Regions from separate parts of the Ruegeria sp. YKSD179 genome, predicted to be linked through region 1. Evidence: riboswitches for the same ligand, from Rfam matches in the RefSeq annotation. Region 1 holds a riboswitch; each other region holds the start of a gene.
The links. Region 1 has a riboswitch for cobalamin ahead of AC2FNE_RS17520 (metal ABC transporter ATP-binding protein). Riboswitches for the same ligand answer to the same signal wherever they lie in the genome.
Positions count from the first base shown of each region.

Region 1 (10,317 bases):
TAGGTGTTCAACGTGACCACAGCTTTGCTATTGTTCTGGAGCCCGTCGATCAGGAACACACCGTAGAGCATATTGAGCTTTACTACGCAGCTGGCGAACAGGAGACGCCTGAGTTTGATGAGCTGCGTTCGTTGAATGCTCAGCTGTGGAAAACAGTGTTCGAAGAAGACATATTCGTGGTGGAAGGTATGCAGAAAGGTCGCCATGGGACACTGTTTGACGGTGGCCGTTTTTCACCAGTCATGGACGGACCAACACATAACTTTCATCACTGGGTTGCGTCCCAAGTTGAAAAAGGTAGGTCCTCCTAACTTGATTTGCAGAAGACACGTCTTGATAGCAAACCGCTCGCTACGGGTAAAATTATGGAAATTGATCTATTGGATCGCGCTTTACTGGAAGCACATGCAAGACGCGACACCACGGAATTGATACGTCTTTACTCATTGGCGGCCGAGGAGTGTGAGGCAAAGCAGGATATAGGAGCAGCTTGTTTTTTTCTAACACAAGCCTTTGTATTCGCGTTGGAATCTGGCGCTGAGGAAGCCTTTGAATTGAACCAAAAACTAGCAGACCGAGGTCGCGTTCACCGTTTCACTTCATCAACGTGACAGAAAATTTCCCAACCAAAACATCGCCTTGGCTCTGGGACCAAAGCGAATAACTTATTGATGATTGACCAACAGATTCCTGTCACAGCGCGGGTGGCACCATCAAGGTCTAAGAATTCCCCTAGGTGGCAGGTTCGCGCGCCAATGAATCCAGAAGTATTCCCAAGTTATGTTGAAACATTGCAAGATAACTTGTGGCCGGGCCACCACGTTCAGAAAGCGCATCGGAAAACAGTCGTCCGCCAATCGCAATTCCAGTTTCCTCTGAAATCTGCCGCACCAATACAGGGCTGGTGATGTTTTCTACAAACAACGCAGCAGCGCCTTCTGCCTTCAACTGATCGATCAGTGTGGCAAGTTCTTTGGCCGATGGTTCCGCTTCGGTATCGATGCCCACAGGTGCGAGGAAAGTCAGACCGTATGCATCTGCAAGATAGCCGAACGCGTCGTGCGCCGTCACAACCGTTCGACGATTTTCAGGAAGGTTGGCCAATTTCGATTTCGTTTCGGTATCCAACGCCGTTAGCTTAGCGATGTAAGCGTCAGCATTGGCGCCAATCTCATCGGTGTGCTCTGGCAATGCCTTTTGCACAGCTGCCGCAACGTTGGTCACGTAGATTACACCGTTGGAAAGCGAGTTCCACGCGTGAGGGTCGGTTTCACCGTCAACTTTAATCGGAGTTATACCATCTGTGGCGACGTGAACGGACGCTTCGGTACCAGATTCTGAGATCAGTGTGTCAGACCATGTCTCAAATCCCAAGCCGTTGACAAAGATGATGTCTGCCTCGGCCACGGCGCGAGCGTCAGCAACTGAAGGCTGATAAACATGTGCGTCGGCGTCGGGACCTACGATTGTTGTGACAGTGGCTAGATCGCCCACCACCTGTTCGACCATGTCACCAAGTATAGAGAAACTGGCAACTATCTTAATGTCGTCTTCATCAGCGGGCACCGGCCATGCGACCAATGCGAAGCAAGCCGAGACTACGCCGGCATAAAGGGACTTAGTAAGAGTCATCTTGCTCTCTCTTCGTGTTGAATTTGCGCCAGAGGAACTTCTTTGGAAACTGCCGATTTGCGCATTTGTCTCCCAAAACCGAGTGGACCAAATACGGCTGACACCAAGAAAAAACAGCCTGAAACCAGGACTATTGCCGGGCCTGACGGGGTTTCCGGAAACAAATAGGACAATGTCAGCCCGATCCAGCAACTGGACAGGGCGAAAACAAATCCCAGAACCAGTTGCCCTGTGATTGTGTTGGCCCAATAACGGGCTGCTGTAGCAGGCAGAATCATCAGGCCAACGGCCATTAATGTACCCAGAGTTTTGAATGCTGCCAGCAGGTTCAGGACCAAAAGCAACATGAACCCCTGCTCGGTCAACCAAGGTCGCCGTGTCCGCGCCTCAAAGAAAACAGGATCACATGTGCTTACGATAAGCGGGCGCAAAAGAATGGCGAAGGAAATCAAAGTCACGGTCGCCACTCCGCCGACGAGTATCAAAGATGCATCGTCGATACCCAGAATTGAACCAAAGAGAAAACTTTTTAAAGGAACAGCAGAACCGGCCGCGGACAATATGAAAATTCCGACCGCCAGTGCGATAAGGTAAAGTGAGGCAAGACTAGCGTCGCTGCGTAGTATCGTTCTGCGTGCCAAAAAAGCTGTCAAAATAGCAACGCCAACACCTGCGATTAGACCGCCGATCAGCAGTGACATAACTGAAAGGCCAGTTGTCACGAAACCAATTACAATTCCCGGAGTGATTGCATGAGCCATCGCTTCGCCAGCAAGCGACAGGCGCCGCAGTACAAGAAATGCACCAACCGGGGCAACCGATGCGGATAGAACCGTTGTCGCAACAAATGCACGACGCATAAAGGTGAAGCTCCACATCTCAGTCAAAAGATCAAGCATTCGCGGGCTCCACTATCGAAGGCGCACTACGGAACATCCAAGATGCCTGACTTTCCGAGAGATAGCCCTGAGCGACTAAACGGTCAGGCGTAAGTACATCGTTTACTGTGCCGTGTGTTGCCTCTTGCCTACCCAGCAGCAGCGCGTGGCTACAATGGTCCAGCACAGATGAGAGATCGTGAACGACCAATACCACAGCGCGCCCTTCTTCTTGCCATCGACGGATTATCCAAAGCAAATGAGCCTCGGTGCTTTGGTCGACCGCTGCAAATGGTTCGTCCAACAGTATCAGCGGCGCGTCCTGCATGATCACACGCGCGAACAGGGTTCGCTGAAGCTGGCCTCCGGATAGCATGTGCAGAGGTCGATCCGCGATGTCGAGTACACCGACCTCGTCCAGCGCAGTTTCCACCCGAACCCGGGACGCGTTGTTCAACCCTGAGCGAAGGCCAAATCCGCGCCAAGATCCCATTGCCGCAAGATCGCGAACACGCAAGGGAAACCGCCGATCGAATTCCGTCATCTGCGCCAAATAACCGATTTCACGCGGTTTACCCATGGGCCACTTAAGGTTTCCAGACAGTGGTTCCATCAAACCAAGTAGCATTTTGACAAAGGTACTTTTACCCGATCCGTTGGAACCCAGAACAGCCAGCGTCGTGCCACATTCGATATCCATTGATAGACGGCGAAACAGAGTCAGATCGCGGTAGCCGAGCGAAAGATTTCGGAGTTGCAGGACTGTAGACATCAAAGCACCGCGAAAATCGCGGACCAAAGCATGGCCGAAAATAACAACGCGCCTATGATCAAGTTCACAACGCTGAATTCGGTGAGGCAGCGGCTCTTGGCCCCGTCAGATTTAAGTTCTTTCACGCGCCGCATTAGTCATTGAACCATTCTGAAAAGGTAGACCGAAATGCGCCTTTCGACGAGGACATAGAAAGTAACCGCTCGGTCTCGCGTGTTCTAAAAAGTGGGTTTGAAATGCAAGCACGCTTTTCAGCTGTCGATTGGACAGGTGAAACAAATTCAGCTCTTTGGACGGCATTAACCGCTGTGAACATCTTAGCCCCCCTCTGGGTCACCCCGCCCAGGTTGATTCCACTTATGATGGCAGGTCTCCTGACTTACGGGTCATCGCTTTCCCGATCCTTCCCAGGCCAAGCCCAGTGGACGATCTCGGGTTGCTCACCGCCTACAGTTGCGGGGGCAGTCTCGGATTTGGACACATAAGCGGGCCCGCACCGTGTTCCCTTTTATCCCAAACCGACAAATGCGGTCGGGAACCATCCGGGCGACAGAACACGAATTGGTTTGATTCGCCAAGGCCTAAAGTTTCTTCGAATGGCCACGTTAAAGATTTCGATCGGTTTACCCCGTAAATCTGTCATTTTTATACTGTGGGCGATCTGAAACTTTTTCCAGATTTTTGCTTTTTTGTGAAAGGTAATGACAAAATGACAGCTAGTGCCTTAACTTTCTTCTAACCCTCCAAATTCGTTATCCGGGTGGTTTTAGTGGAACAATTGACGTTTTCTTTTGAAATGGGGGTGGTATGTGCTCTGCTGGCCTTCACCGTTTTCCTGTTTGTTTCGGAAGTAGTACGAATTGACCTCTCCGCTATATTGGTCCTCGTTCTGATCGGCCTCCTTAGCTATGCGCCCGGGTTGGAGAATCTTGCAAACGTTCCGCACCTTTTTGATGGGTTTGCATCAAACGCCGTGATCTCAATTATCGCAGTCATGATTGTGGGCGCTGGATTAGACAAGACAGGTATTATGAACCGGGTCGCGTCTGTCATATTGAAATACGGCGGCACGTCTGAAAGCCGGGTTCTGCCGATCGTGTCCGGCACTGTAGGGGTCATTTCGTCATTTATGCAGAACGTTGGTGCCGCGGCGTTGTTCCTGCCGGTGGTCAGCCGCATCTCGTCCAGATCCGGCATCGCTTTGTCCCGCTTGCTAATGCCCATGGGATTCTGCGCAATATTGGGTGGCACCATGACAATGGTGGGTTCTTCGCCGCTTATCCTGTTGAACGACTTGATCCTTACCGCAAACGAAGGATTGCCGGACGATCAGAAAATGCAACCGTTTGGCTTGTTTTCAGTGACGCCGGTCGGTGCCGTACTGATCCTGACGGGAATTTTTTATTTTATGCTGTTGGGCCGCTGGGTTTTACCTGACGATACCGGCTCGGATAATACTGGAACAGGACAAGGCACACAGGAATACTTACAACGTGTGTATGGTCTGAAAGCAGACGTTTTCGAAGTCATCGTTCCAGCAAACAGTCCTTTGGTTGGCCAAATCCTTGCTGACATAAACCACGAAAACCATCTTTACATCATTTCGACTTTTTACCGTGGTAAAACATCTATGGTGCAAGTTCTGACTGCTGAGATAGCCGCGCCTTGCAGGTTAGCGATTATTGGCCGCCGATGGGTAGTTGAAGAATTCGCCCGTAAATTCGGGTTGAAAGTCCTTCCAGAGCTGGATGTATTTGTCGAAGAATTTGCACCCACAAATGCAGGTATTGCCGAAGTGGTGATAACGCCTGACAGCAAACTGATCGGGAAGTGTCCTCGCGAACTGTTGTTCAGGAAGACTTATGGCATGTCGCTACTTGCGATACATCGGGGGGAGGAGACGCTTAGCCACGTAGAAACCGATACGCACGAATCCACTCAAATCGGCCTTGAGAAATTTCATGCCGGCGACATGTTGGTTGCCCATACCCGATGGGACAACCTGACGCGAATAACTCGGGATCCGGATTTTGTTGTCGTGACATCCGACTTTCCGCAGGACGAGTTGCGACCGCAGAAGGTTGGTTGGGCTCTTGCTTTCTTTGTCATTTCACTTTCGTTGATATTGTTTACCGACGTTCGTCTATCGCTGTGCCTTTTGACGGGCGCGGCCGGAATGATGCTGACAAAGGTCTTGAGTGTTGACGAAGCCTATCGCGCAGTTGGTTGGAACACGGTTTTCCTGCTCGCCTGCCTGATACCACTTGGGCAGGCGGTTCAAAATACAGGGACTGCCGCTTGGATAGCTCAGCAGATCATGATCTTGTTGGATGGGTGGCCGATATGGTCGCTTCAGGCAGGTGTCGCTATATTGGCCACTGCATTTTCACTTGTGATGTCAAATGTAGGAGCAACAGTATTGCTCGTTCCCTTGGCGGTCTCAATCGCCATGGCTGCAGGTGCTAATCCAGCGCTCTTTGCATTGACCGTAGCGATTTCAACTTCAAACAGCTTCATTATCCCGACCCACCAGGTTAATGCTCTGATTATGGGACCGGCAGGTTATAAGGTCATGGACTTCGTTCGGTCAGGCGGAGTAATGACGATTTTGTTTCTTGTGGTATCGCTTTTGATGCTCAATCTGCTGTTCTAAGGCTGTCAGCGAGAAAGACAGAACTTTCAAAGTTAATTCAAACCAATCGCGAACGCCTTGGGCTATAGCCGAGATGCGGCATCGGGATTGTCTTGTCTATTTCCTCATCGGTAACGCAAATTAGGTGTCGCATTCGACTGTTGAAATAAGCGAAGTGGCTTCAATCAGGTTAAGGGCATGCAGACAGTTCGGCATGATCTTGCTTGTGGCAGCACGCAAATTCCGCCTAAACTCAACGTTAAGATTGAAACGCCCGTTGTTCAAAAATCAACGTGTGGATATATAGCGGGCAAACAGCGGGCAGCCGTCCGGTTTTCGTTACCCGTTTGGCTTTTAACGCATTTACCGATGTACAACTGAGGGCGTCAGCTCGTGAAATCGAAGAACCGAATGTCTGCTCCTTCTCTGAACGAGCTGCGCAAGGCGCGCAATCAGGGGATGGCTTTCCTTTCCCTGGCCTTTTTGTTCAGCGTTTTTGTGAACCTTTTGATGCTGACGGGTCCGTTGTTCATGCTGCAGGTCTATGATCGCGTTCTGGGATCCCGCTCGGTTGAAACCTTGGCGGCTTTGTTCCTGTTGGTCGCTCTGCTTTACGGGTTGATGGCGATGCTGGACTTTGCCCGGGGACGTATCGTGGCACGTTTCGGCGCCCGCTTTCAATCTTCTTTGGATGAAAGGGTTTTCGAGGCGACCATGCGGCGTGCATTATACCCGCAAGCCCGGTCGGCTCCTGCCACTGCGTTGCGTGACTTGGAATCAATCCGCGCTTTGTGCGCTTCGCCCGTTTTGCTTGCCGTGATGGACATACCTTGGACGCCGATCTTTATTGCGGCAATTTTTCTGTTTCATCCTTTGCTTGGATGGCTAGCGGTTGGGGGCGGCACACTGTTGGTCGTCATCGCCTTACTTAACCAGATGCTGACCCATCGCAAAGTTGCGGAAGCTCAGGCCGCATCGGCCCGCGCGAACTCATTTTCCGAACATGCCCGACAAGCAGCCGAAGTAGTTCGATCGCAAGGAATGCAAGCGGATGTGTCGAACCGTTGGTTGAAACAACGAACAGAAGCATTGTCGCAAACGATTTCGGCAAGTGATTGGACCGGCAGCTTTTCGTCGCTCACCAAATCGCTTCGACTTTTCTTACAATCGGCAATGTTGGCTCTGGGTGCCCTTCTCGTGCTGAGAAATGAAATGACAGCGGGCGCGATGATCGCAGGTACGATCCTATTGGGCCGAGCACTTGCCCCAATCGAAATGGCAGTTGGTCAGTGGTCTATGATTGAAAGGGCCCGGACGGCGTGGACAAACCTGAACAAGTTTCTCGACGCCACCCCACCGGAGCAAAAACGCACAAGATTACCGGTTCCAAAAGCTTTCATGGAAGCCAAATCCCTGACAGTGATCCCTCCAGGAATTTCCACGCCAACGCTACGCAATGCAGCACTTAGATTGGAGCCTGGGACCGCCCTTGGTGTAATCGGCAAAAGCGGATCAGGCAAAACAACACTCGCCAAGGCGCTGCTTGGTCTATGGCCCCCAGCAGCTGGTGAAATTCGTCTGGGCGGTGCGACGTTAGATCAATATGATCCTGACGCGCTTGGACAGCATATTGGTTACCTACCGCAGCAGGTCACTTTGTTTAATGGGACCGTTGCTGAAAACATTGCTCGCATGTCCGAAAACCCGGACCCCGATGCAGTGGTTGCCGCGGCCAAAACGGCTAACGCACACGAGCTGATCCTTGGCTTGGAAAAAGGTTATGATACATTTTTGGAAGGCAATGACAGCCAATTGTCGGGCGGCCAAAAACAAAGGATCGCGCTTGCGCGTGCGCTTTATGGAAACCCTGTTCTGCTAATTCTGGATGAGCCGAACTCGGCGTTGGATGCTGACGGGACAATGGCGCTGAATAACGCAGTGCGTGAGTTCAAAGCTGCCGGAAAATCAGTGATTATCATGACTCACCGCCCGCAGGCCATTTCGGAATGCGATGAGCTTGTCGTGGTGGAAAAAGGGCAGGTCGTCAAAGCGGGCAGCCGAGACGAGGTATTGAACACAATGGTGCAGAACGCCAACGTCATCAAACGGCACCTGAATAAGGTGGGCGAATAATGTCCCAAGCAGTAAAAAAACCAGCGTGGAGCATTACTATTCCCGCGACCGTCGGATTGGCGGCTCTGGTTATTTTGGTCTTGGGCCTGGGACTTTGGAGCGTTCGAACAGAATTGGCGGGCGCAATCATTTCTCAAGGCGTGGTCGAAGTACAAAGCAACAGGCAAGTGGTCGAACATCCCGACGGCGGGGTAGTTGGCGAGATTTTTGTACGCGACGGAGATTCGGTTGCTCGCGGCGATATGCTACTGCGTCTGGACGGCACGTTTCTGGCGTCTGAAATGACAATCGTAGAGTCTCAATTGTTCGAGTTGCTGGCCAGGATGGTCCGTTTGGAAGCTGAACGCGATGGTTCCGATGCCGCCGGGCTGACCGAGAGGATGAAGGAACTGCAGGCCCGGGAAGGCATCTCGCCTGAACTTTTGGCAGGGCAGGAACGCCTTTTCGCCGCGCGCTTGAACACATTAGCGCAACAAACAGAACAACTTGGTAAGCAAAAAATTCAGATCCAAAATGAGATTGAGGGCATTCAATCACAGTTGGTCTCATTACGCACACAGGTGGATCTGATCAAGAGTGAGTTGGAGGACCAAGAAGGGCTTTTGAAGCGCGGATTGACCCAGGCCAGCCGGGTGTCAGCGCTGCAAAGGGAGGAAGCCAGTCTTCTGGGTGAAATCGGACGGCTGGAATCCGCAGTCGCGCGACTTCAGGGAGAAATTTCAAGCACCGAAATCCGGATTGTAGAACTGAAGGCCACACGACGCGAAGAGGCAATTACTCAATTGCGGGATGTGCAAGCTCGGGTTGTTGAATTAGCCGAACGACGTTTGTCCCTGAGTGAGCGCATGTCCCGGCTAGATATCCGTTCACCTGTCGCGGGAACAGTTTATGACAGCCAAGTTTTTGCACTTCAGTCTGTTATCCAGCCGGGGGAACCGATGATGTATGTGGTCCCACAAGATACCCCCCTGTTGGTAGCCGCACGCGTGGATGCCTTGCATGTGGACCAATTGCATCGCGGGCAGGAAGTCGCATTGCGGTTTCCAGCCTTCAACCAGCGGGAAACGCCTGAACTGAATGGACAGGTTATCAATGTTTCGGCGGACACCTATACCGATGAAAGTACTGGTTTTACTTTTTACAGGGCCGAAGTCGTTCCAGACGACGGCCAGTTAGAGCTATTGGCTGGGCAAGAATTGTTGCCGGGCATGCCAGTCGAAGCCATGATAAAAACGGATGAGCGCACACCGCTTTCCTATTTGGTCAAACCGTTGGCAGATTACTTTTACCGGGCGTTTCGCGAGTAAATTGGGACACGCCGGACTTGGTTAAATTAACTCGATATTACCCAACAAAATTGACGTCATTTCTGTTGCGAATTCTCCATCGGTAACGGTCACTTGAGTGCCAGAAACATAGCGAACGTTGGTCTCGGAAATCGCTGACAAATCCGTTTCTGCGTCCAAAAAAACCCATCTTGCCGGGTATTCCGTCGGCAGGCCAACAGCGTTCCGCAAAACGATCAACGCATCCATTGAGCTAACGATACCGTCCTGGTTTAGATCGGCGGCGATTAAATTCTCGGGCGTGGCCGGACCGAAGGTTGGATCGAGCCCAACTGCGATCCTCAGAATTTGCAAGGCATCCAAAGAGGATACTTTGTAACTGTCGATGTCGTAGGATTTGACGATCTCCAACTCACCCGAAAAAATACCGTCGGGCATTTCCAGATCAAACTCTCCAAGTGCGTTGGCCTGAACCGTAATGGTCGATCCACTATTGGGTGTGAACCTAAGCTCAGCACCTGCCAAAGCAGGATTGGCGGCCGATGAATCCAGTGAAACCCGTCCTTAAACCCCAGGTGCGGCATTGGCATCAGGTCCAGTTTCTATAATGACTGGTACGTGGTCTGGCCCTTCGAAACCTGTTCCGAAGATATCGGCGCTGGTTAGCGGACCGTTGCCGTCCGAAGTTATCTCAACGCCTTCGTCTCGATACCAAATTTGCGCTCCTTGTGCCGTACTCGTGAACTCAAGCTGAGACGGGGTCCGCAGCAAAAAGAAGTCCGAGAGGTCCAACGTGTCGGTTCCCGCCTCGAAATCCGTGATGATCGTGTGGCCGCTTCCTTGACGTAAAACAAAGATGTCGGCCCCAGAACCGCCTGTCATCGTCGTGGAACGGGTTCCGGTGATCAGTATATCGTCCCCTGCCCCACCATTCAGAGCCGTTTCAAAGATGCCGCCACGCAGCATATTACCACCAGAAGTTCC
Region 1 covers NZ_JBXWRL010000041.1:7,770-18,086, forward strand. Annotated here, with positions in the region: gene AC2FNE_RS17500 (aromatic ring-hydroxylating oxygenase subunit alpha) at 1-311, shown strand, start outside; gene AC2FNE_RS17505 (hypothetical protein) at 366-611, shown strand; gene AC2FNE_RS17510 (metal ABC transporter solute-binding protein, Zn/Mn family) at 733-1,632, opposite strand; gene AC2FNE_RS17515 (metal ABC transporter permease) at 1,629-2,531, opposite strand; gene AC2FNE_RS17520 (metal ABC transporter ATP-binding protein) at 2,524-3,282, opposite strand; cobalamin riboswitch at 3,630-3,839, opposite strand; gene AC2FNE_RS17525 (SLC13 family permease) at 4,079-5,935, shown strand; gene AC2FNE_RS17530 (type I secretion system permease/ATPase) at 6,326-8,047, shown strand; gene AC2FNE_RS17535 (HlyD family type I secretion periplasmic adaptor subunit) at 8,047-9,354, shown strand; gene AC2FNE_RS17540 (dockerin type I domain-containing protein) at 9,376-9,858, opposite strand; gene AC2FNE_RS17545 (beta-propeller fold lactonase family protein) at 9,898-10,317, opposite strand, start outside.

Region 2 (10,317 bases), on a different contig from region 1:
CAGACCATGCGGCGCGAGTCGATGCAATTTCGGTTTCCCCGCCAGAGGGTGGAACGACATGAGCCGTCAGAATGTTGATAAGGGCAGGCACCGGTAAAAAAGTGCTGTCGGTATGCCACAACATGTTGGCCTGCAAATCCAGCAATCTGAGATCATCCTTCGCCCGTACGCCAGACTTGGTTTGATTTGTAAGCTCGGGAACGTGAAACGAAACGTCGCGCCCGGCAGCCATTGCTTCGCGGTTTTCCAGCGGACCAAACAGCTCTCCCAATCGAATATGATCGTCATCGGTCAGGGATTGCGCCGGAAACAATAGTGCGGAATGCGTTTCGAAAGCTCTTCGGATTTCAGGATAAAGATTGCCCTTGTCAACTTCCCTGAGGTCGACGTCATGGATAGTGAGTCCGAATTTGGGGTGCAGCGGGGTCGAGTGCATTAGGTTCCTCCGTCACATGCCTAACCACAGCATGAGCGACACGTTGTGGGGCTTTCCGCTTTGATCGAGTCAAAGTTAGTCTTCTTCGAACGGGTCCCATTCGTCTTCCACCTCTGGCAGAGCTTCGGTCTCGACTTGGGCTGCCTTTTGTTCTGGTGTTTCAATATTGGTGATCCGAGCCTTTGGGAAATGCGCCAGAACCGCTTGAACCATCGGGTGTTGCTCTGCCTGATTACGCAAGGCTAAGTCAGCAGTGTCGCGAAGTTCCGCAATTGTAGGGGCCTCTCCCTCCGATACGATTGAGACGGCCCAACGATTTCCAGTCCAGCGCTGCAAAGCCGAACCCAGCCGGGCAGCCAAGTCAGAGGGTGCTTTATCGGCCGGTGTGAACTCGATCCGACCAGGCTGGTATGAAACAAGGCGTATGCCGTTCTCGACTTCGACCAGTAACTTTACGTCGCGGTTAGAACGGATCAGTTCGACAACATGGTCGAACGTCGGATACCGCGCCAGCGCGGTTTGAGTGTCTTGGGCCAAAGCAGCCGTCGGTGCGCCGGCGCTTCCACGTGGCGTGGCGGCATATGACGCAGGGGCCGACACATGCGTTGTAGTAACACTTTGGCCTCCATTCGGAATACCGCCGCCCGGGCCGCCGGGTGGCGGCGTCGGCGCATCTTGCAGACGTTTCACCAGCTCTTCCGGGCTGGGAAGATCGGCAACGTGCGTAAGACGAATGATTGCCATTTCCGCAGCCATCATACTGTTTGGCGCTGCGGACACTTCCTCCAACGCTTTAAGCAACATCTGCCACATTCGGGTCAGGACGCGCATAGGCAGCGTTGAGGCCATATCTTGACCGCGTGCCCGCTCATCCGGGGAAACAGTTGGGTCCTCCGCCGCGTCTGGTGTGATTTTCACAACAGAAACCCAATGTGTTATTTCGGCTAAATCACGCAGTACCGCCAATGGATCTGCGCCCTCAGCATACTGTGCGCTCAATTCCGTTAACGCACCTGCGGCGTCGCCCCGCAAGATCATATCCATCAGGTCCAACACGCGACCCCTGTCAGCCAAGCCCAGCATGGCACGAACCTGGTCTGCGGTGGTTTCGCCGGCACCGTGCGAAATTGCCTGATCCAGCAAAGAGGTCGCATCGCGGGCTGATCCTTCGGCTGCGCGGGTAATCAGCGCCAGTGCGTCATCTGCGATTTTAGTGTCTTCCGCCGCCGCGATCCGGCGGAGAAGTGCGATCATATCCTCGGGCTCGATCCGACGTAGGTCAAACCGTTGGCATCGCGACAGGACGGTCACCGGGACCTTTCGGATTTCCGTCGTGGCAAAGATGAATTTCACATGCTCGGGCGGTTCTTCCAGAGTCTTGAGCAGCGCGTTAAAAGCGCTGGTCGACAGCATGTGAACTTCGTCGATTATATAAATCTTATAGCGCGCGCTCGCTGCGCGGTAACGTACGCTGTCGATGATTTCTCGGATATCGTTCACACCCGTGCGGCTGGCGGCATCCATCTCCATGACGTCAACATGGCGGCCTTCCATTATCGCTATGCAATGTTCGCATTGACCGCATGGTTCAGTCGTTGGTCCGCCTTCGCCGTCAGGGCCGATACAGTTCATGCCCTTGGCTATTATTCTGGCTGTTGTCGTCTTACCGGTGCCTCGAATACCGGTCATGATAAAAGCCTGCGCGATCCTGTCTGCTGCAAACGCGTTCTTTAGCGTCCGAACCATAGCGTCCTGCCCCACCAGATCGGCAAAGGTTTCGGGACGATATTTTCGGGCGAGAACCTGATAGGCGGGGCTGGGCGTGTCGGTCATGTCTGCTTTCGCGGATTCGTATTCAGACCGCAGCGTAGAGGCCCCTGTCGTCCGCGTCCACAGCGGGTAAGCAGGATTTTGTTTTGGAAACTGCGCTGGCAGAGTTAAAATCACCGAGTCTGATGTCACGCGTAAGACTTACTGGGTAACGTTTCGGGGGGAACGGCAAGATGTCTCAAATGGTGATTCATGCGTTGCAAGTGGGCGGTGGCACACTTGCGCTAACCTCAATGCCTGGGCGGAATGGTGATTATTCCGGTGATCTTGAGATGATTTCCGGCTGGCGTCCGGGTCTTGTGATCTCGATGGCGACTGAAGTTGAGATGATCATGGACGGCGCTCGCGACTTTGGACGCGACGTACAAAGCCGCGCCAGCCGTTGGGTTCACCTTCCGGTCGAGGATTTTGGGGCACCATCGGCGGAAATCCGCAAACGCTGGGGTGTTGCCAGCGCATCAGCGCGGCAAGCGCTCTCCGGCGGTGGTCGCGTCTTGGTTCATTGCCGCGGCGGGTGCGGTCGTTCGGGAATGGTCGTACTCCGATTAATGGTCGAATGCGGCGAAAATCCCGATACGGCGCTGACGCGATTAAGGGCCCTTCGCCCCTGTGCGGTTGAGACTGATGACCAAATGCATTGGGCGACAGCGCCGGCTGTCGTTTTCGCGGCGCAATAGCCCTAGAGGATCGCACAGTAATCTGGTTCAGCCACATCTATTTCAGATATCGTTAGCGCCTGGAGCATGGCGCATGGGGGATTGTATGTCGCACTAGATGGCAGGATACCAAAATCTGTCCCAAACATTAGCTCGGCAAAGGTATCTAACAGATCCATTTGGGTGTCAGTTTCCACTCCGCAATAAAGGCGCACTTCGTCCACCCGTGCACGAAACTTTGCGGTGCATCCGTTTTTGCAATACGCCAGTTCAACGCTGCCTTCGATTTCGATATCGCGCGTTGCACTCCGTCCCGAGGCTAAGATGGATTTAGCCAGCTCACGGCCCGTGCGTGCCATCGCAGGGCACGCGGTGCCCGTGCGATGGCAAATCGTGGCCGTAAATCGATGTGTTTTCGTGTTCCAGATCATGATGTGCCCTCCGCACATTGGACGATGGGCTTTGTTCGGGAAGACCCGCGTATCACGGTCTGACCCCAACCGGACGCCCCGCCCGAGTTTCGGTTTCATTTTTTGATGGCAGGTCTCCTGACTTGCGGGTCGTCGCTTTGCCGACCTTCCCAGCCTGTTGGCCAGTGGTATTTCGGCATCGCTTTCCGCTTACAGTTGCGGGGGCAGTCTCGGACTTGAACCATTCCGGTATCCCAGGAAGGTCGCACCGTGTTCCCTTTTAATCCCGTCCTCAATCGAGGGCAGGGAAACCATCAGCCAACGGCTAATGGCCAAACCACACCCAAGTCAAGCTTGCTGTATTCTGGAGTGTGAGCTTAAGGCTCAAACTCAGGGAGAAAAACGCAAGGTAAATCCAAACATAGGGTTTTATCGGTTCACTCAGTTGGAACCTTTAGACTTCGGATTACGATAGGTCGAACACCTAGTGGTCGTTGCATATGGAAATGCAGCTGTTTGTCCCCGGATGATACCGGCATGAATATTGGGCGCCGGTTGCGCGGCGCCCAAATTTTAAATCCGCTTTTGTGCCTTCTTGTCCAGCATAACGGACCTTACCATTTTGCCGAATGCCTTGTCTCGAGCGCGGGCTTGCGCGACGGATTCTGAATTGTGCAATTCCTCACGTCGCAACTTGCGCCAACGATCAAGCCGTGCGGCATCCAATTCTCCCGCGGTGATAGCTGCCTGAATGGCGCAACCGGGTTCTGACAAATGTTGGCAATCAGAAAATCGGCACGCTCTCGCGAGGTCGATAACCTCCGAAAACACTTCATCTACACCCTCTTCGGCATTGAGCAACCGCAATGCCCGCATTCCAGGTGTATCGATAAGCCATCCGCCGTTTCGCATCTTGATAAGGGCGCGCGAGGTCGTTGTGTGCCGTCCTCGCGCATCATCTTCGCGGATACCAGCCGTTGTGTTGGACTGACCGGTCATCCCGTTTGCCAGCGTCGTCTTTCCAACGCCCGAGGACCCGACCAGAGCGCCAGTCTGACCCGTTGGGCACCATGACAGAAGATGTTGGATATCAGCCGCATCCAGCGCATTTACACTCAAGACAGTTATGAATGGAGCCAGGCTTTCAGCACGCGAACTATAGTCTGCTACGTCCTTGCAGGTATCGGCCTTGGTTAAGACAATCACAGGATAACATCCCGCCTGATGTGCCAGCGCCAGATATCGTTCGAGCCGAGGCAGGTTGAAATCAGCGTTGCAAGAGCTGACGATGAACAAGACGTCGACATTTGCTGCAATTAACTGTGACTTGGCATTTGTACCAGCTGCACGTCTTTGAAGCAGGCTGCGACGTTCCAACAAACGCTGAATGCGACCATGTTCATCGGCCAGTACCCAGTCGCCGACAGCAAAATCTCCGGTCGACTGATTTGGGGTCGTTAAAGGCACCTCGCCCTCAGGCGATAGGCCTATAAGGCGATCTCGATGAACCGCTGAAATACGATATGGATTCAGTGAGGCATCAACCGCGTGTTGTGCGGCAAAATGAGAGGACCATCCAAGGTCCGAAAGTGAAAAAACCATTGTTCTGCCTGTTTTCAGGTCAAAAGGCCAAGGGATGGCGAACGCGCATCCTCAGGTCGTGTGTTCAGGCAATGATCAGTTTGTGTGTTCTCAGAAACCATCAGCCCGAAGGGTCATTGCTACAATCATAAAGGCCCTCCTGCCGCTGATAGAATTTACGCGCGATACACGTTCGAGAGTGAGAGGCTGGACATCGACCCAAGCGGGGCTCGTTGTGGCTGCTTCCTTCCGGACCTGACCAGGTTGGCGAGGCGCTCGCCCGCGCCAACCTCTCACCGTGTGATATAAGTGTCAGGACATAAAATGGCAACCCATCACAGCGTGAGTTGGACTTGCATAAAGCCTTCGTCATCAAGTCCCAAATCAATCGGTCGGTACTCTGCAAGTTCATCAATGTAATTCCGCGCATTAGGCCCGGTTTTGAGGATTGCAGTTCTGCTGCCCATAGGGGCAAAAGAGAACGGTTTTACTGTTTCGGCCAAAAGGGTTGGCTGCAAATTCCCGGCCAGATAATCACGCAGTGCATCCTGAATGCGAAGCGATGGCAAAGAAATCAGTCGCTGGTTTTTCGCAACTGGAAAGTCGCCACCAGCATTTGCCCGATAGTTGTTTAAAACGACGACAAAAATCTGATCCTCCGTGATTGGCGTGCCATTGAAGCTTGCGTCGAGAATGCGTGAATTAGCAGCGTCTACCAGGCTACCGTCACAGTTAAAACGGGCAGGTTTTGAGAGGTCGATTTGCCAGGTCGCTCCGTAAAGGATGTCAAAGTTATGACCCGTCCAATGTGGATTAGTCAAAAGATGGGGGCCGTCTTTTGATAGCTGACTGAACAAGCCTGCAGACATTTCAAGCCAGTCCAGAATCTGTGCCCCGTTTGCAAGGACGGCGCGAAGTTCGTTTGGAAAAACGTGAATGTCCGCAACATGGCGCATCGAAATTTCACCGGCAGGCACATCGGTGTAGTATCGCGGTCCTGCCCTGCCACCGAATTTGGCTGGTGCGACCGCTGAGAGTACCGGAATATCCGCAAATTGCGTGTTGGCTAGAAACGGCTTCACAGCTGCGGCCTGTGCCTCGGCCAAAAGACTCAGGCTCCTGTCGGACCCACAATAAGAGAAATAGCTGTGCAGGGGTTTCGTAATTCGTCCAACCGGCTCGGCAGACTGTGCCCTGGTCTCTACATGGCCGGCCGCGAAAAAAGCCGAGATTTCTGCGTCCTCCGCCACTGTGGATCCGTCAACGTCCGATTGGATTGATCTTAGTTCGGCCTGGCTATTTTCGACCCGCCATTTTTTGTTCTGATCCCGTTTCAGGGATAGGTCAATGATCCCCAAATGTGATCCTGCCCATCCGGGCATAACGACGGGTTTGTCGTGTACAAGACCTCTTGCGTGGTCGACGTGTTTTAACCCCGCGTGCCCAGGACCCGGCAGTGTCAGGTGCGTGTGCCCTGCTATGATCGCATCAATGGCGTCTATTTCCGCCAAAGGTATTGCGGCGTTTTCCTGACCGTTTTCAAAAGTATCGGCTCCTAATCCGGTATGGGCCAGGGCCACAACCAAATCGCACCCCAATTGCTTCAAATTTGCGGCAGTGTGATGGGCAGAAGTGACAATATCCTCAACCTCGGCCTTACCTTTAAGTTTGTGGGCTTCCCATTGGAGTGTTTGCGGTGGCAACACTGATAAAACGCCGATGCAAATCGGTTCGTTATTGCCGTTTAAAACAACCGAGCGAGGAAGGATTGCATAAGGATGCCAAGGGCTTTTCAGGGCCTTGTACCGCATATTCGAACACAAAATCGGATACGTGGCCTTTTCAGCGATTTGTTCGAGAAATGCGACTCCGAACCCGAAGTCATGATTGCCCAAGCCTACGGCATCATAACCCAATGCAGCAAACGCTTGTGGTAGTGGATGGGTGTGCCGAATGGTTTGGGCTGCCCACTGACCGTAGGGTGTGCCCTGTAGGGAATCGCCGTTGTCAAACATCAAAACAAGGGCGTCATTCTGAACGGCTTGTTGCCGTGCTTCGCGGATCAAGGTTGCGGTTCGGGTGAGTTCGATCCGTGTGTCCGTGCAATCAGCGTAATAGTCGTAGCCAGTCACGTTCATATGGATATCGGAGGTGGCCAGAATCCGAATCATGGCGCGGTCGTCTTTGCGCTGGCCTACCGGCACTTTTGGTTTGGTGATCAAGTTATGAGCTTCTTGCGGTCAAAATATTTGTTTGTTCATAATGTTCGGGACGATTGCGACTTCCGCGGCGATTGTGCGGTTTTTCAAACGCGACATTTGCATTTTGCCCGATGAACGCCCGTTGCACCAGAGGGCAAGACGTGGCAGCCCTTGGTTCGGACTTGAGGGAGCAAAATAGTGAAACGCGCGGAACAGGTAACATTCGGCGGTTCGGGTTTGGACCGCGCGGCGCATATTCGAGGTGACGCGAAAATGCTGGCCAAGGTAAAGTCTGGTGGGGCCGCTAAATGTCATTTGATTTGGCGCGGTAAGGTTCTTGTGCAGGGAGAGGGGTTGGATTCACTTGCATCGGTCCCAATGCATCATGACATAATAACACAGGGGCCTGGCGGCGCGGTTGAACAACCTGTTTTTCTGGGTCTTGGCGATCAAGATGTGCCGCATTTTGCAATGGACATTTCAGGTTGGGACGCAGAAGGGTTGGACATTTCCGGTGTCGGCGCATTTGTAGATGGAAGTGAACAGCAGCATCCAGATTTGCCAACAGGCCATGTTTTTGCTGAGCTGCGTCGAATCATGACAAGGCTGTCACCGCGGGATGCGGAATTGGCCGCCTCCGCAAAGGCGGTCGTGGGGTGGCACGAAACGCATCGCTTCTGCGCCCGTTGTGGCGCGGGCAGCGAAATCTCGCAAGGAGGGTGGCAGCGCAGTTGTCCTGCGTGCGGGGCGCAGCATTTTCCGCGAACCGACCCCGTGGTGATCATGCTGATAACCCATGGAAATTCTGTGCTGATGGGACGGTCGCCCGGATGGCCGGAGGGGATGTATTCTCTGTTGGCCGGATTTGTGGAACCTGGTGAAACGCTAGAGGCCGCCGTCCGTCGTGAAGTGATGGAAGAAGCTGGAGTTCCCGTCGGCGCTGTGCAGTATTTGGCGAGCCAGCCTTGGCCTTTCCCGGCGTCGCTTATGATGGGGTGTTCGGGTCAGGCTCTGTCGCGCGACATTCAAATTGATCCGGTCGAAATTGAAGACGCCATTTGGGTCACCAGAACAGAAATGATGCAGGCTTACGCAGGTGAGCATCCAAAGCTGCTGCCTGCCCGAAAAGGAGCGATTGCACACTTTCTTTTGCAAAACTGGCTGTCAGACACGCTGGATTGACGAAAGCTTGGTTCGTAACAAAGACTAATAAGGCAAAAATGAAGTTTTCAGCGCAGGAAGACATCGAAGCTCCAATCGATGCGGTATTCGCCTTTGTGTCGGATTTCGATAGATTCGAGCGTTTGGCCGTTCGGCGAGGCGCTGACGTGCGACGAATTTCTGCGCAACACTCTGCAATCGTTGGAGCCAAATGGGAGACCGTAGTCAAAGTGCGAAGCAAACCTCGCCAGATCATGGTTGAAATGACTGAATTTGATCGGCCTTCTGCGATAAAATTTAGGGCCAACAGCAAAGGAATGAAGGGTGAAACTTCGATCGAGCTTCTAGCACTTTCCAAGGGTCGCACACGCTTGAAAATCTCAATGTCGCTAGCGGCCAAGACCCTTACGGCGCGTTTGTTGTTGCAATCCCTTAAACTAGGGCAGTCACGTGCCCGGCGCCAGTTTCAATCGCGACTGAGTGACTTCGCCCGCGATGCGGAGGAACGTTACCGTCACAGCATGTAGCCCGTCCACAGGTGGGTTTGGGTGCGCAGTGTTACGGTGACGCTGATCGTTAAATCGTTCTTCAAGGAGTTTCGTTCAGCTGTAAGACAGGACTGGTGCAGCGCTTAGCGGGGGTCCGAGATTCGTTGGTATAAATGTTCTAGCCTCTTGGCCGGGCCGCAGGGTACACGCCCAAAATTTCGACATTCGTTGTGAAGTGTTCAAGTTCGTCGAGGGCAAGTTGTACATTTCGGTCTTCTGGGTGGCCGACAATATCCGCGTAGAATTGCGTCGCAGTGAAAGATCCATCGATCATGTAACTTTCCAGCTTTGTCATGTTAACGCCGTTGGTGGCGAAACCGCCCATGGCCTTGTACAAAGCCGCGGGGATATTGCGCACCTGGAAAACGAAACTCGTGATCATTTCATGTTCGCCGCGTCGCGTCGTGTCGGCTTGCGGTGACATAACAAGAAAACGGGTAGTGTTGTCGCCGCGGTCTTCAACGTGCCGGGCCAAAACATTCAGACCATAAATCTCACCAGCCAATTCGCTGGCCAGGGCGGCCGAATGCCTGTCACCCAGTTCGGCGATCTCGCGGGCGGCGCGCGCATTGTCAGGGCTGACCCGGCCACGAATACCGTGTTCTTTAAGGAAACCTTCGCATTGTGGAAGCAACACTAAGTGGGAGTGAGCTTCGGTAATTTCTTCTAACGTCGCGCCGGGCACTCCCAAAAGGTTGATATGAACCCTAACAAAGGCTTCTTCGATAATATGCAGCCCACTATGAGGAAGCAGTCGGTGAATGTCGGCAACACGGCCATAAGTGGAATTCTCCACCGGCAGCATCGCCAAATCCGCCTCGCCGGAACGGACCGATTCGATAACATCTTCAAAAGTTCGGCAGGGTAAAGCATCCATTTCTGGCCTTGCATTGCGGCAGGCTTCGTGGCTGTAAGCGCCGGGTTCCCCTTGAAAAGCGATGCGTTTGGTCATTTGATCGATTCCGTGCAACAAGTTCCCACATTGGGCGTTTCGTCGCGGTGTCTATACCTTGCCTCTTGCGAGGGGAAGCCTTAGACACCCCGAAGACAGCTGAAATGGACTCGCGATCAATGTTCGACACGATGACAGTTACCAAGGCCGCAGCCGGCCTGTTCGGAACCTTCCTTGCGCTTCTTCTGGCCAAATGGGGCGGAGATATCCTGTATCATGTGGGTGGCCACAGCGCGGAGGCTGCTTACGTGATTGAGACGGAAAGCGCCGGTGAAAGTGCTGATGGTGAAGAGGTTGTGTTCGAAGAGCTTTTAGCAGCTGCAGACCCGGAGAAAGGTGCCCGTGTGTTCCGCAAATGCACGGCTTGTCACAAGCTGGAAGACGGCGCAAATGGCACAGGTCCATACCTGTACGCTATCGTTGACCGGCCGGTTGCGTCGGCCAAGGGCTTTACCGGCTATTCGGCGGCCATGCAGGCACATGGCGGCAATTGGACACCCGAAGCGCTTGATGCGTTCCTTGAACGTCCAAGCGGCTATATC
Region 2 covers NZ_JBXWRL010000039.1:41,437-51,753, reverse strand. Annotated here, with positions in the region: gene AC2FNE_RS17225 (TauD/TfdA dioxygenase family protein) at 1-436, opposite strand, end outside; gene AC2FNE_RS17220 (DNA polymerase III subunit gamma/tau) at 512-2,269, opposite strand; gene AC2FNE_RS17215 (protein-tyrosine phosphatase family protein) at 2,440-2,943, shown strand; gene AC2FNE_RS17210 (hypothetical protein) at 2,946-3,452, opposite strand; cobalamin riboswitch at 3,444-3,663, opposite strand; gene rsgA (ribosome small subunit-dependent GTPase A) at 3,906-4,934, opposite strand; RNA gene ffs (signal recognition particle sRNA small type) at 5,111-5,209, opposite strand; gene AC2FNE_RS17195 (bifunctional 2',3'-cyclic-nucleotide 2'-phosphodiesterase/3'-nucleotidase) at 5,249-7,084, opposite strand; gene nudC (NAD(+) diphosphatase) at 7,313-8,296, shown strand; gene AC2FNE_RS17185 (SRPBCC family protein) at 8,335-8,802, shown strand; gene AC2FNE_RS17180 (prephenate dehydratase) at 8,942-9,775, opposite strand; gene AC2FNE_RS17175 (c-type cytochrome) at 9,895-10,317, shown strand, end outside.
Region 2: it holds a riboswitch for cobalamin, as region 1 does, so the genes downstream of both, AC2FNE_RS17210 (hypothetical protein) here and AC2FNE_RS17520 (metal ABC transporter ATP-binding protein) in region 1, are expected to answer to the same signal.

Region 3 (10,317 bases), on a different contig from region 1:
GATAATAGGCCCAATCGGAACTACTTCCTTGCCTTGCCATTTCAGCGGCAGATCGCGTTCAGCAATCAGCTGGGCCATACGACGCAAGCTAGGTGTAAAGGATTGGGCGAACCAACGCGCCAAATGGATCACCTGATCAACGGCCTCATCTTCAGTAATCGAGCACCCGGTCTCGGCACCGTCAGCACGCAAAACCAGCCCGTCCAAACCTCTCTCCAACCGGATATCGGCGGAATCTGCCGCAAGCAATCTGGTTTGGCCGACATCGACTGCAAGTCCAAATTTTGCTGGCAGTTCAGGAAGTTCCGCCAGTCTTCTCATCAACTCTTCAGCAAGCGTCGTCGTCTGGTCTCCGTTTCGATACAGCGGTGAAACAAGAATATTGCGCCGGACCTCAATGCCGGGTTCGGCATCCAAAAGGTTTAATTCGGCCAGCTCTGTAAGTAATTTTTTGTGGTTTGCTTGTGCTACTCCGCGAAGCTGAAGGTTTGCACGATTGGTCAGGTCAATTGTGCCGTTTCCGAACCGATCTGCAAGCTCGCAAAGCGCAATAGCCTGTCTTACATCCAAACGCGCCAGCCGAGGTCGCACTCTCACTATTAAACCATCTCCCGACATCATTGGTCGGTGCGCGCTGGGACACCAGCCCTTTATCAGCGGCGGGCTCATCCGAGACCCTCCAAGTCAGCCCGAATAGAGTTTCGGCGCGTATCCCAGAGACCAGCTTCCAACAACGCGCGGAAACGATCCTGCATTGCCAGATGCGCCTGTGGGTTAGCTTCTTTCAAAAAAGCCTCGACCTTTTCATTCCCCAACGTCGCATCGTGATAAAGGTCGAACAAATGCGGCGCGACCGTCCCTGAAAGATGCGCGAAAGACGCCATGTGATCCAACGTTGCAGCAATTTCCGCCGCGCCCCGGAATCCATGTCTTTGCATGCCGGCGATCCAACTGGGATTGGCGGCGCGGGCGTGGACAACGCGGCTGATCTCTTCGGGCAAAGTACGCGCTCGTGGGTTTTCCGGGTTGGTGTTGTCCAGGTGGTAGAGTTGAGCGCTGCCGCCTGTAAGCTTTTTAGCAGCTGCAAAACCAGCCTCATGAGCGGCGTAGTCATTGGCAAGCAAAAGGTCGGTCTCGGTCAAATCCTGCAGGTGTACGAAACTATCTGCATTAGCGACTAATTGCGAGATACCTTCCCTGTCCTGCGCGATATGCTCGCCTTCAAACGCGAATGAGCTGGCGTCCAACCAAGCCTCACCAGCCTGTCCGAGCGCCTCATCCGTATAAGTTTCAGACAGGTGGGTAATGTCCAAGCCATAGCTACCCGGGGCGGGTCCATAGACCCGGGCAGCAGGTTCTTTCCCTGCGTAAGGGTTCCAATCAGGCGCTTCATCCCTACTTGAAAGGGCCTTCACGGCTTGACCAAAAAGAGCCGAAAGGGTCGGGAATACGTCTCGAAACAGGCCGGAAATACGTAAGGTGACGTCCAGCCGCGGGCGCTCAAGATCGGTGATTGGCAAAACTTCAATACCGGAGACCCGTTCGGACCCCTTGTCCCAGATTGGTCTTACACCTAGCAAATGAAGTGCCATGGCGAATTCCTCTCCGGCGGTACGCATAGTGGCGGAACCCCACAAATCAACGATAAGACCCTTGGGATAATCGCCTTCTTCTTGCAGGTGTCGCCGCACCAGTTCCTCAGCCAGTTTTACACCTTGCGCATAAGCCGCGCGCGTGGGAACCGAGCGCGGATCGGTCGTGTAAAGATTGCGTCCTGTGGGTAAAACATCGGAACGGCCACGATACGGAGAGCCGGATGGACCGGCTGCTATCCGTTTGCCCGCAAGTGCATCCAACAGAGCCACTCGTTCTGCTTCAGCAGAAGGAGCGGGGTCAAAAATTCCCGTAACATCAGTGGCGCGGCCATAGATATGCAATCCGTCGCCAAACTGACTTTCCTTGATGTCACAGACAAAACGGTCGATTCGGGTAATCGCTTCGGCGGCGCACATTGTTTGATCCAACCCCAGATCGCTCTCCAGCCCTATGGCTTGAGCCTCGTCGCGGATATCGGTCTGCAATCGGTCTCGGCGTTTGGGGTCAAGGCCGTCGGCGTTTGAAAACTCGTCTAACAGAGTTTCCAACCGCACCATCCGGTCTGGAGTGCTGCTTTGCTTCATAGGCGGCGGTATGTGACCTAACGTGACTGCACCGATCCGGCGTTTGGCCTGAGCAGCCTCACCGGGGTCATTGACGATGAAAGGATATATTACCGGTAGGTCACGGATTAACGCTTCGGGCCAACATTCTGCAGAAAGTGCCACCGACTTGCCGGGAAGCCACTCCAGTGTGCCATGTGCACCTATGTGAATCAGCGCATCGGCATTCAACCCACGCCGCAACCAAAGATAAAAGGCGACATATCCGTGCCGCGGTGTGCGGGAAAGATCGTGATATTCGTTATCCCGCAACTCCGGCGTTCCGCGCTCGGGTTGAAGGGCAACAACCGCTTTGCCACGTTGCAAAGCAGTAAAATGAAACGCACCATTAAAATATGCGGGGTCGTCTTCAGGTTTGCCCCAAACAGCTTCGAGGTCACCGCGTAGTTGATCGGGAAGGTCACTCAATGCCTCCTGATATTTTGTAAGGGGCCAAGAAATCCGGGCGTTCGGCAATGCATCTGCGATTTGTTCTACTGGTCCGGTCACATAACCGGCTGTCTTTAAATCTGACAGCATCACCTCGGCCGACGCCAATGCATCCAAGCCGACGGCATGAGCCATTTGCCAATCCTTGCCGGGGTAAGTGGATAGCACTAAAACGGGAACTTGCTCTGGTTTTGGTTTTTCGTTCAGCTTCAGCCAGCCGAAAACGCGGTCGACGATTGCTTCGATCCGTTCCGGTTCTGGCCGGTGCGCGAAGCGCGAATACTCCAAACTGGCGTCGCGTTTGCCTGGTTCTTTGAACGAGGCAATACCTGCCGAAATTCGTCCGTCTACCTCGGGCAGTACCACGTGCATGGCGAGGTCAGCAGGCGAAAGACCGCGTTCAGCTTCGGCCCAGGCCTTTCGGCGCGAAGTAGCGAGCGCAACTTGAAAAACTGGTACGTTGGCGGCGTCCAAAGGTGAGGTGCCCGAGGCGCCTCTGCCCGAAAATGACGTGGCATTTATTATGGCTGCCGGTTTTAGCGCCGAAACCGTATCACGCAGCCAATCGGCAGATGACGGCGCCTTTAATGACGGAGCGAATAAACCCAACGCTTCGAAACCGCGTGAACGCAAGCTGCGGATCAAGGCAGTCACAGGCGCTGTATCGGCTGAGGTCAGATAAGCGCGGTAGAATGTCACCAGAATTCGTCTCGGGTTTTCTGAAAACGTGTTGTCGGTCGAGATTACCCCTCGATCCGGGCACCATGCTCCACATTCAGGGATGGTTTTTGCGCCCATGACCGGCCCGGCATACAGGCCCGCTGCCAGCGCCATTTGCGCCAACGCTGCCTGCGCCGCAACTTCGCCGCCGGTATCACATAAATTCGTCAACCTGCGCAGTGTGGAAATAGGCAGTGTTGAATAGCCGTCCAGTCGGGTATCTTCGCGCCCGTCTGCTGGTAATACTGCCAGCGCCAGACCCTTGGCCTGTGCCAGCGCCAAAACTTGTTGTAGGCCATACGACCAGTAAGGAACGCCCCCTATCAATCGGACAAGTATGCCTTTGGCGCCCTCCAGCGTCTGTTCGATATAGGTGTCGACGGAAAGCGGGTGTTTCAATGCCGTTAGATTAGCCAGTCGCAGTGTCGGCATCCGACCATCAGGTCCGCCGCCACGATGCCAACCCGCCGCGAAAGCTCCCAGGTCGCTGTCAGAAAAAGATAAAACAACCAAATCTGCCGGGCTTTGGCCAAGATCGGTTGGGGTCTCTGTTTCTTCAAGCCCGTGGCTTTCGCGGAAGACGACGTGCATTTTTTACTCGGCTGGCTCGGCAACACCTACAAGAATGTTGCGAATTTCTGCTTCCTTGATGTCGTCATGTTCTCCGATAACCACCAAACGGGATCGGCGATCTTCGTCAGGTTTCCACGGGCGGTCAAATTGGTGACGCACGCGCGATCCGACTGCCTGAACCAACAAACGCATAGGTTTGCCGGTGACGGCCGCATAACCTTTGACGCGAAGGATATTCAACTCATTGGCCAGATGTTCTATCCTTGCGACCAGATCTGCTGGATCGCTCTGTTCAGGAAGATCGACGATAATGCTTTCAAAATCATCGTGTTCGTGATCATCGTGACCGTCATGATGCGATGGACGGGCATCCATATCATCTTCGGCTGCGGCTTCGAGACCAAGGACCACGCGCACATCTACTGCACCTTCGGCAACCTCGACAACAGGCAGGGAGCGCGGGGCTTCGGCTGCGATGATCGCGCGCGCCTTGGCTACGCCTTCGGGACCGGCCAGATCAGGTTTGGTTAGCAGGATAATGTCGGCGCACGAAATCTGATCCTCAAACACCTCGGACAGTGGCGTTTCATGGTCAATCGAGTCGTCTGCCATGCGCTGGGCATCCACGGCTTCGACATTTGGCGCAAACCGACCTGCAGCAACTGCTTCGGCATCCGCCAATGCAATTACCCCGTCAACGGTAATTTTTGACCGGATATCCGGCCAGTCAAACGCCTTTAGCAATGGCTTGGGCAATGCCAGCCCTGAGGTTTCAATCAGGATATGATCGGGGCGCGGCTCGAGCGCCATCAGCGCTTCGATAGTCGGGATGAAGTCGTCGGCCACAGTGCAGCAAATACAGCCATTGGCCAGTTCCATAATGTTTTCGGCTGGACAATCCGGAATGGCGCATGATTTCAGAATGTCACCGTCGACACCCACATCGCCAAACTCGTTCACCACAACAGCCAGACGCTTACCCTGAGGGTTCTGCATCAGATGGCGGACCAGTGTGGTCTTGCCTGAACCCAAAAAGCCAGTGATCACAGTAACGGGAAGTTTTTCTAGGTTGCTCATTTGTCAGGCTCCAATCGGTGGAATGCGGGCCGCACAGTTTTTGCGGAAATGTTCAGGACGTTCACGCCATTTGACCAAGCCGTCACCTGTGGCGAGGTACTTGGTGGCGCCATCGACAATCGTCTCAATATGATCAATTTCGTTCAGGTTCTCATAGACAAAGGTCCAACGTGTCGGTCCACCACGCAGGACGATGGAACACCCCTGATTACAATTTGAAAGGCACTCGACCGCCTTTAGTGTTACGCCAGAAGGCAAGTCGGCCTGCTTTAAAGCCCGATGGAGCACTGTTCCGGGGCGTTGGGTGTCATCCTCGATGGGAAGCCCGCGCCGACAAGTCGTGCAAACCAGCAGTTCGACTGGTGCGGTTTCTGTCACTTCTCTCATCCCCCTTCTGCGGTACGTGGGGGACGGGGTCTCATGCGGGCCACGCTGTTCGCAATGGTCCCGACACCGGAACACCCCGTCCGGTCTGGATTTCGGGCGCTGGCAGGTCTCCCGGCTTACGGATGTCAGAGGAGGCCTCTGGCAGGTGTCCCGCCTTCCCGGCCATTCGGGCCAGTGGCATTGGGCACCCTCTCCGGTCACGGTCGCGGGGGCGGCTGCGTTTGACGGTTTAACCCGCTGACGCATTCCCTTTTCATCTGCTGTTGCAGACACCAACGGATCGGACATGCGGCACCTGCAGGCGCCTTGTCAAGCGAGTCGCTTCACTGGATTGCATTGGGGGGTTAAAAACGACCTGCCAGCGTCGGTGGGCGGCACGACGTGCGCCACTGTCTCGTGCTGGCATGTCCGCAAGAGTGCGAGCATGGAGTGACGCTTTATGAAAGTTGGTTTCATCGGTCTTGGAAATGTGGGCGGAAAACTCTCGGGGTCGCTGCTGCGCAACGGCATCGATCTGACCGTGCATGACCTGAATTCGGATCTTGTCAGCGACTTCGTTGCCAAAGGAGCCAAGGCTGCAAAAGATCCGGCACAGATGATGCGTGATTGCGACGCAGTGATTACTTGCTTGCCGTCACCTGCAGCATCAGACGCGGTAATGCAAATGATGTTGCCTGAGGTCGGAAACGGTAAAATTTGGATGGAGATGTCCACAACCGACGAGGCCGAGGTCAAACGGCTTGGGGCCCAGGTTATCGACCGAGGAGGATCTGCCGTCGACTGTCCGGTTTCTGGCGGATGCCACCGAGCAGCCACGGGTAACATTTCTATCTTTGCAGGTTGCGACCGAGGTACGTTCGATCTGATTTTGCCCTTCCTAACGACAATGGGTAGACGTGTGCTGCACACTGGAGAGCTGGGGTCGGCCTCTGTATTGAAAGTTCTTACCAACTACCTCGCTACGGCGAACCTGATAACATGCGCCGAGGCATTGGTTACTGCGAAAGCTGCTGGGATGGACCTGAACACGACCTATGAGGCAATCAAGATTTCGTCGGGCACATCTTTTGTTCATGAAACCGAAAGTCAGGTCATTTTGAACGGTTCCCGTGATATCTCGTTCACGATGGATTTGGTTAAAAAAGACATTGGCCTGTTTCAGGACGTTGCCGATCGCGCGGGCGTTCCGCTTGAGATAAACCCGCTGATGATAAAAATTTTCGAAGACGGCATAGCGCGTTACGGCGACAGGGAATTATCACCCAATATCATACGGCGACTGGAGGAAGCGACTGGATTGGACATCCGAGCACCCGGTTTTCCCGCCGAGATGGAAGACGATGAACCAGAAGAGCCGGGTTATGAGGTGATCCCAGCCAACCGAGGAGCAGCTGGGTAACCAACCTCGAGCGATCTTAAGCAAGGTCGGGGGCATGGGCCAATTCGGATCACCGCGCTAATTCCGCCAACCACCATCCAGATTGGACAAAAACCAAGCTGTAATTTAAACACAAAATCAATAATCCGTGGGTGGTACAGGCAAGAGAGCAAAGAATGACGGATGAAACATTTCTCATCGTGACAACGATGAAGAATGAAGGGCCTTTCATGATCGATTGGGTGGCATACAACCGATCGATAGGCTTTGATGATATTCTGATCTTTACGAACGACTGCGACGATGGAACTGATGCGATTGCCGAGCGGATGCAGGAATTGGGTTGGGTCCATCACGAACGTAATCCGGTCGGTCCCAAGGAGAAACCGCAGACTGTTGCTTTTTCAAAGGCCAGAAGTCACTCCAGTTATCTTGCTTCGGATTGGATTCTAAGTCTGGACGTCGACGAATATATCAATGTTCGCGTGCCCGGAGGCGACATTCGCAGTTTTGTCGCGGCTAGCGGCGATGCAGATGCGATCTCGATGTGCTGGCGCATGTTTGGTCAAGGCGGTCAAAACGACTTTGTAAATCGCCCGGTGCCCGAGACTTTTTTCCGCGCGGCACCTGAAGACAAATACCCGCATCAAAGGGCGAAAGGCTTTAAAACGCTTTTCCGAAATAATGGGAAGTTCAATAGGTTTCGCGCCCATCGCCCGCGGATCGACGCGAAACACGCGATTGATCCCGACGCTCCTTATCAAGGTGTTCTTTGGCGCGACTCCGGTGGCAATCTCTTTCCTGCTGATCAGGTCAAGTGGCGCGCATGGCGTGGCTTCAGCCACGATTATGCACGTATTCATCACTATGCAGTTCGCAGTACCGATAGCTTTCTGGTTAAGCGTGATCGTGGCCGCACAAACCACATAAGCCAAGACCAGGGTTTGGAATACTGGAAAATGATGAACCACAACCATGTGGAGGACCGTTCTATCCTTGGCCATATGCCAAAAATGCACAAAATACGCGCGGAAATCATGAACGATGCCCGACTGGCTGAATTACATGATGATACTTGCGCTTGGCATTTGTCTAAGGCCAAGAATCTCAGGGCCCGGTCGGATTGGGCTGATTTTGTTAATGTTTTGCAAAACACTGAGGTGGAAGCCAAGCCCGTGGCGAATCCGGTAACCGCGACCGTGCGACGGGGCAAGCGCGCCAAACAGCGAGAGCGAAAAGATGGTCTTCGACGCGAACTGTTGGAGCTTATGCCAAAAGGCAAACTGAGCATCGAGATAGGCGTTTGGAAGGGCGAGTTTTCGCAGATTTTGCTGGAAGGTCTGCGGCCGTCCAAGTTGTTCCTCATCGATCCTTGGGGTGTTCAGGAAGACCCTGAAGATGGTGTTTCGCTGGCTGGCGCACGCAGCAAGAAGGACATGGATCGAATTTATGAGTCTGTGAAGAACAAATATAAGGATGAGATCGCGCGCGGCAAAATTGCTGTTATTCGGGATTTTTCTGTCCCTGCGATGGACCAGTTCAAAGATGGCAGCATCGGCTTCGCCTACGTAGATGGGGATCACTCCTACGAAGGTGTAAAGGCGGACCTAAAAGCAATTCTGCCTAAGATGCAGACTGGGGGTGTCATCATGTTGGATGACTACCACCGTAAAGGATGGTGGAAAGATGGGGTTATGCGCGCCTTTCACGAGTTTTTGGGCGAAAACGCCGCAAATTTACGCATCAAAGCGATAAAGGGTGCGCAGGTTGCCGTTCAGAAGATCTGAATTTTGATCGACCTGACTTACGATCGGAATTGTTCGGATGCAGCTTCGTTTGGTCGCAGAAGACTTGTCCTGCCAGATTGCGATCCATACGCCGAATGCCGTCATGGTCGCCGGCTTTGCAAAAAAATCCACTGTTGTTTCCGCCTCAACCGGGCTGTTACGCGTTAATCGGATTTCTGGTGGCGTGACATCCAACGAATTAAGCTTCGAGATTCAGTGTGACCTCATAATGAACTAGATGGTGGCCAACACGGTGGGTGTTTCTTGGCCGGACTCGTTCGCGCCGTTTGAGATCGCTCAAGCATGTTTCAACCAGTCGCGTCCTTCGCGAGAAAAAATTTACACACGATCCAAAACAGCGCGCCCCAGACCGTGCAAGAGCGGGCCTGCTCCAAATTACCTTTTGGCAGCCTGGCGAGTCCCCGTATCTGGTGTGGTCAAAATTAACGTTTTCAGGCGTCGCTGTCCCGAAAGATCCGATTTGGTCCGAGGCTCAATTTTCGCCTTTTTTGGAGTTTTCGGCTAGATTCTGCCAAGGAATTTTTCACAAAATCAACTCTGTACTAGGTTAGTTTTGTTTCTGTACCCATTGTTTTTTGTGAAAAATTGATTTCTGTTGCGCATTTGCGGGGCTATTCGACGCGATATCTTCACTTCGGCTTTAGAATTCTCGATCGAGGGTGTATGGTGTAGGGGTTAGAAATTTTGTTCAATAAACTAGATTTGAATAATATCGTAAATTTGCTGCTGGGCATATCGGGGGGTAGGAGAACCAGTAATGAGCGCTACCGAGACGTCAAAATCATTACCAAAATGGCAAATTGCTCTCAACGTTGCTGCGGTGGTTGGGGGACTTGCTGGTGCAGTTACCATTTTCTCCATCTTTATGGATAGAATGGATCGAAGTGCAGAACGGTTGGAAGAAATAGCTCAGTCAAATTACTCTTTGGCTGTGGAAGATGGCTCGCTAATTTTAACTTCGACGGATAGGTCAAGACTGCCAAGCCACGTCATCGTGACACCAATTTTTGACACGCCGGTTTCCGAGTTGGGCAATTCGGAGGGGGTGGCTAACGAGCCGTACACTGATTTGAGTCCCGATCCAGCTTCGCCAGATGGCGTCATTAAGATCGTCATTCCGGGGATAGTTGAGGAATCTTGTAAATACAATTTGGCGAACGAAGATATATGCAAAAAGAATTATCCAATTTCAGAGTTCAAGGTGGAGACCTTTTTCGGGGATTACGCGGTCGAACCCGACTATGTTCCCAACTCCTAATAGCTTTCTTTACGGTTCCTTCAATCGCATTGGGTCAAGCCTGCCCATCAGGGTCGCCAAGCGCCATTGAAGATGCCGAACAAAGAGAGGATGTGGTCGTTTCTGTTTCAAGCGGCACCGTTGATCGTTTGCGCAATTGGGCAATCTTCAGCGGAAAAGTTTCGGAGTCAGATATACATCTCGAAACGTACAAAGACATTGGCGATGCTTTGGACGGCAAAAATGGGGCGACAGCCAAGTTTCACATGTTCGGCGATGACCGGTGTACGATGGATTTCTTTAGAAGCGACGGCGCTGGTGCTTCAAGCCGGATGATGGTCAGACCCTTTGACCTTGGAAATGGCCGAGGTTGCGAACTTTTCAAAAAGCGCATGTCGGCGATCTTGGCGACTTTTCTTGGCCACTGCGAGAAACAAGCCGCGCGGCGGGAATTCATGAGGGCAAGGCTGGCGAAGGAACACGTCGTAT
Region 3 covers NZ_JBXWRL010000012.1:66,855-77,171, forward strand. Annotated here, with positions in the region: gene cobG (precorrin-3B synthase) at 1-669, opposite strand, end outside; gene cobN (cobaltochelatase subunit CobN) at 666-3,959, opposite strand; gene cobW (cobalamin biosynthesis protein CobW) at 3,963-5,018, opposite strand; gene AC2FNE_RS09150 (DUF1636 family protein) at 5,022-5,405, opposite strand; cobalamin riboswitch at 5,490-5,697, opposite strand; gene AC2FNE_RS09155 (NAD(P)-dependent oxidoreductase) at 5,845-6,804, shown strand; gene AC2FNE_RS09160 (class I SAM-dependent methyltransferase) at 6,960-8,570, shown strand; gene AC2FNE_RS09165 (hypothetical protein) at 8,608-8,808, shown strand; gene AC2FNE_RS09170 (hypothetical protein) at 9,349-9,849, shown strand; gene AC2FNE_RS09175 (hypothetical protein) at 9,942-10,317, shown strand, end outside.
Region 3: it holds a riboswitch for cobalamin, as region 1 does, so the genes downstream of both, AC2FNE_RS09150 (DUF1636 family protein) here and AC2FNE_RS17520 (metal ABC transporter ATP-binding protein) in region 1, are expected to answer to the same signal.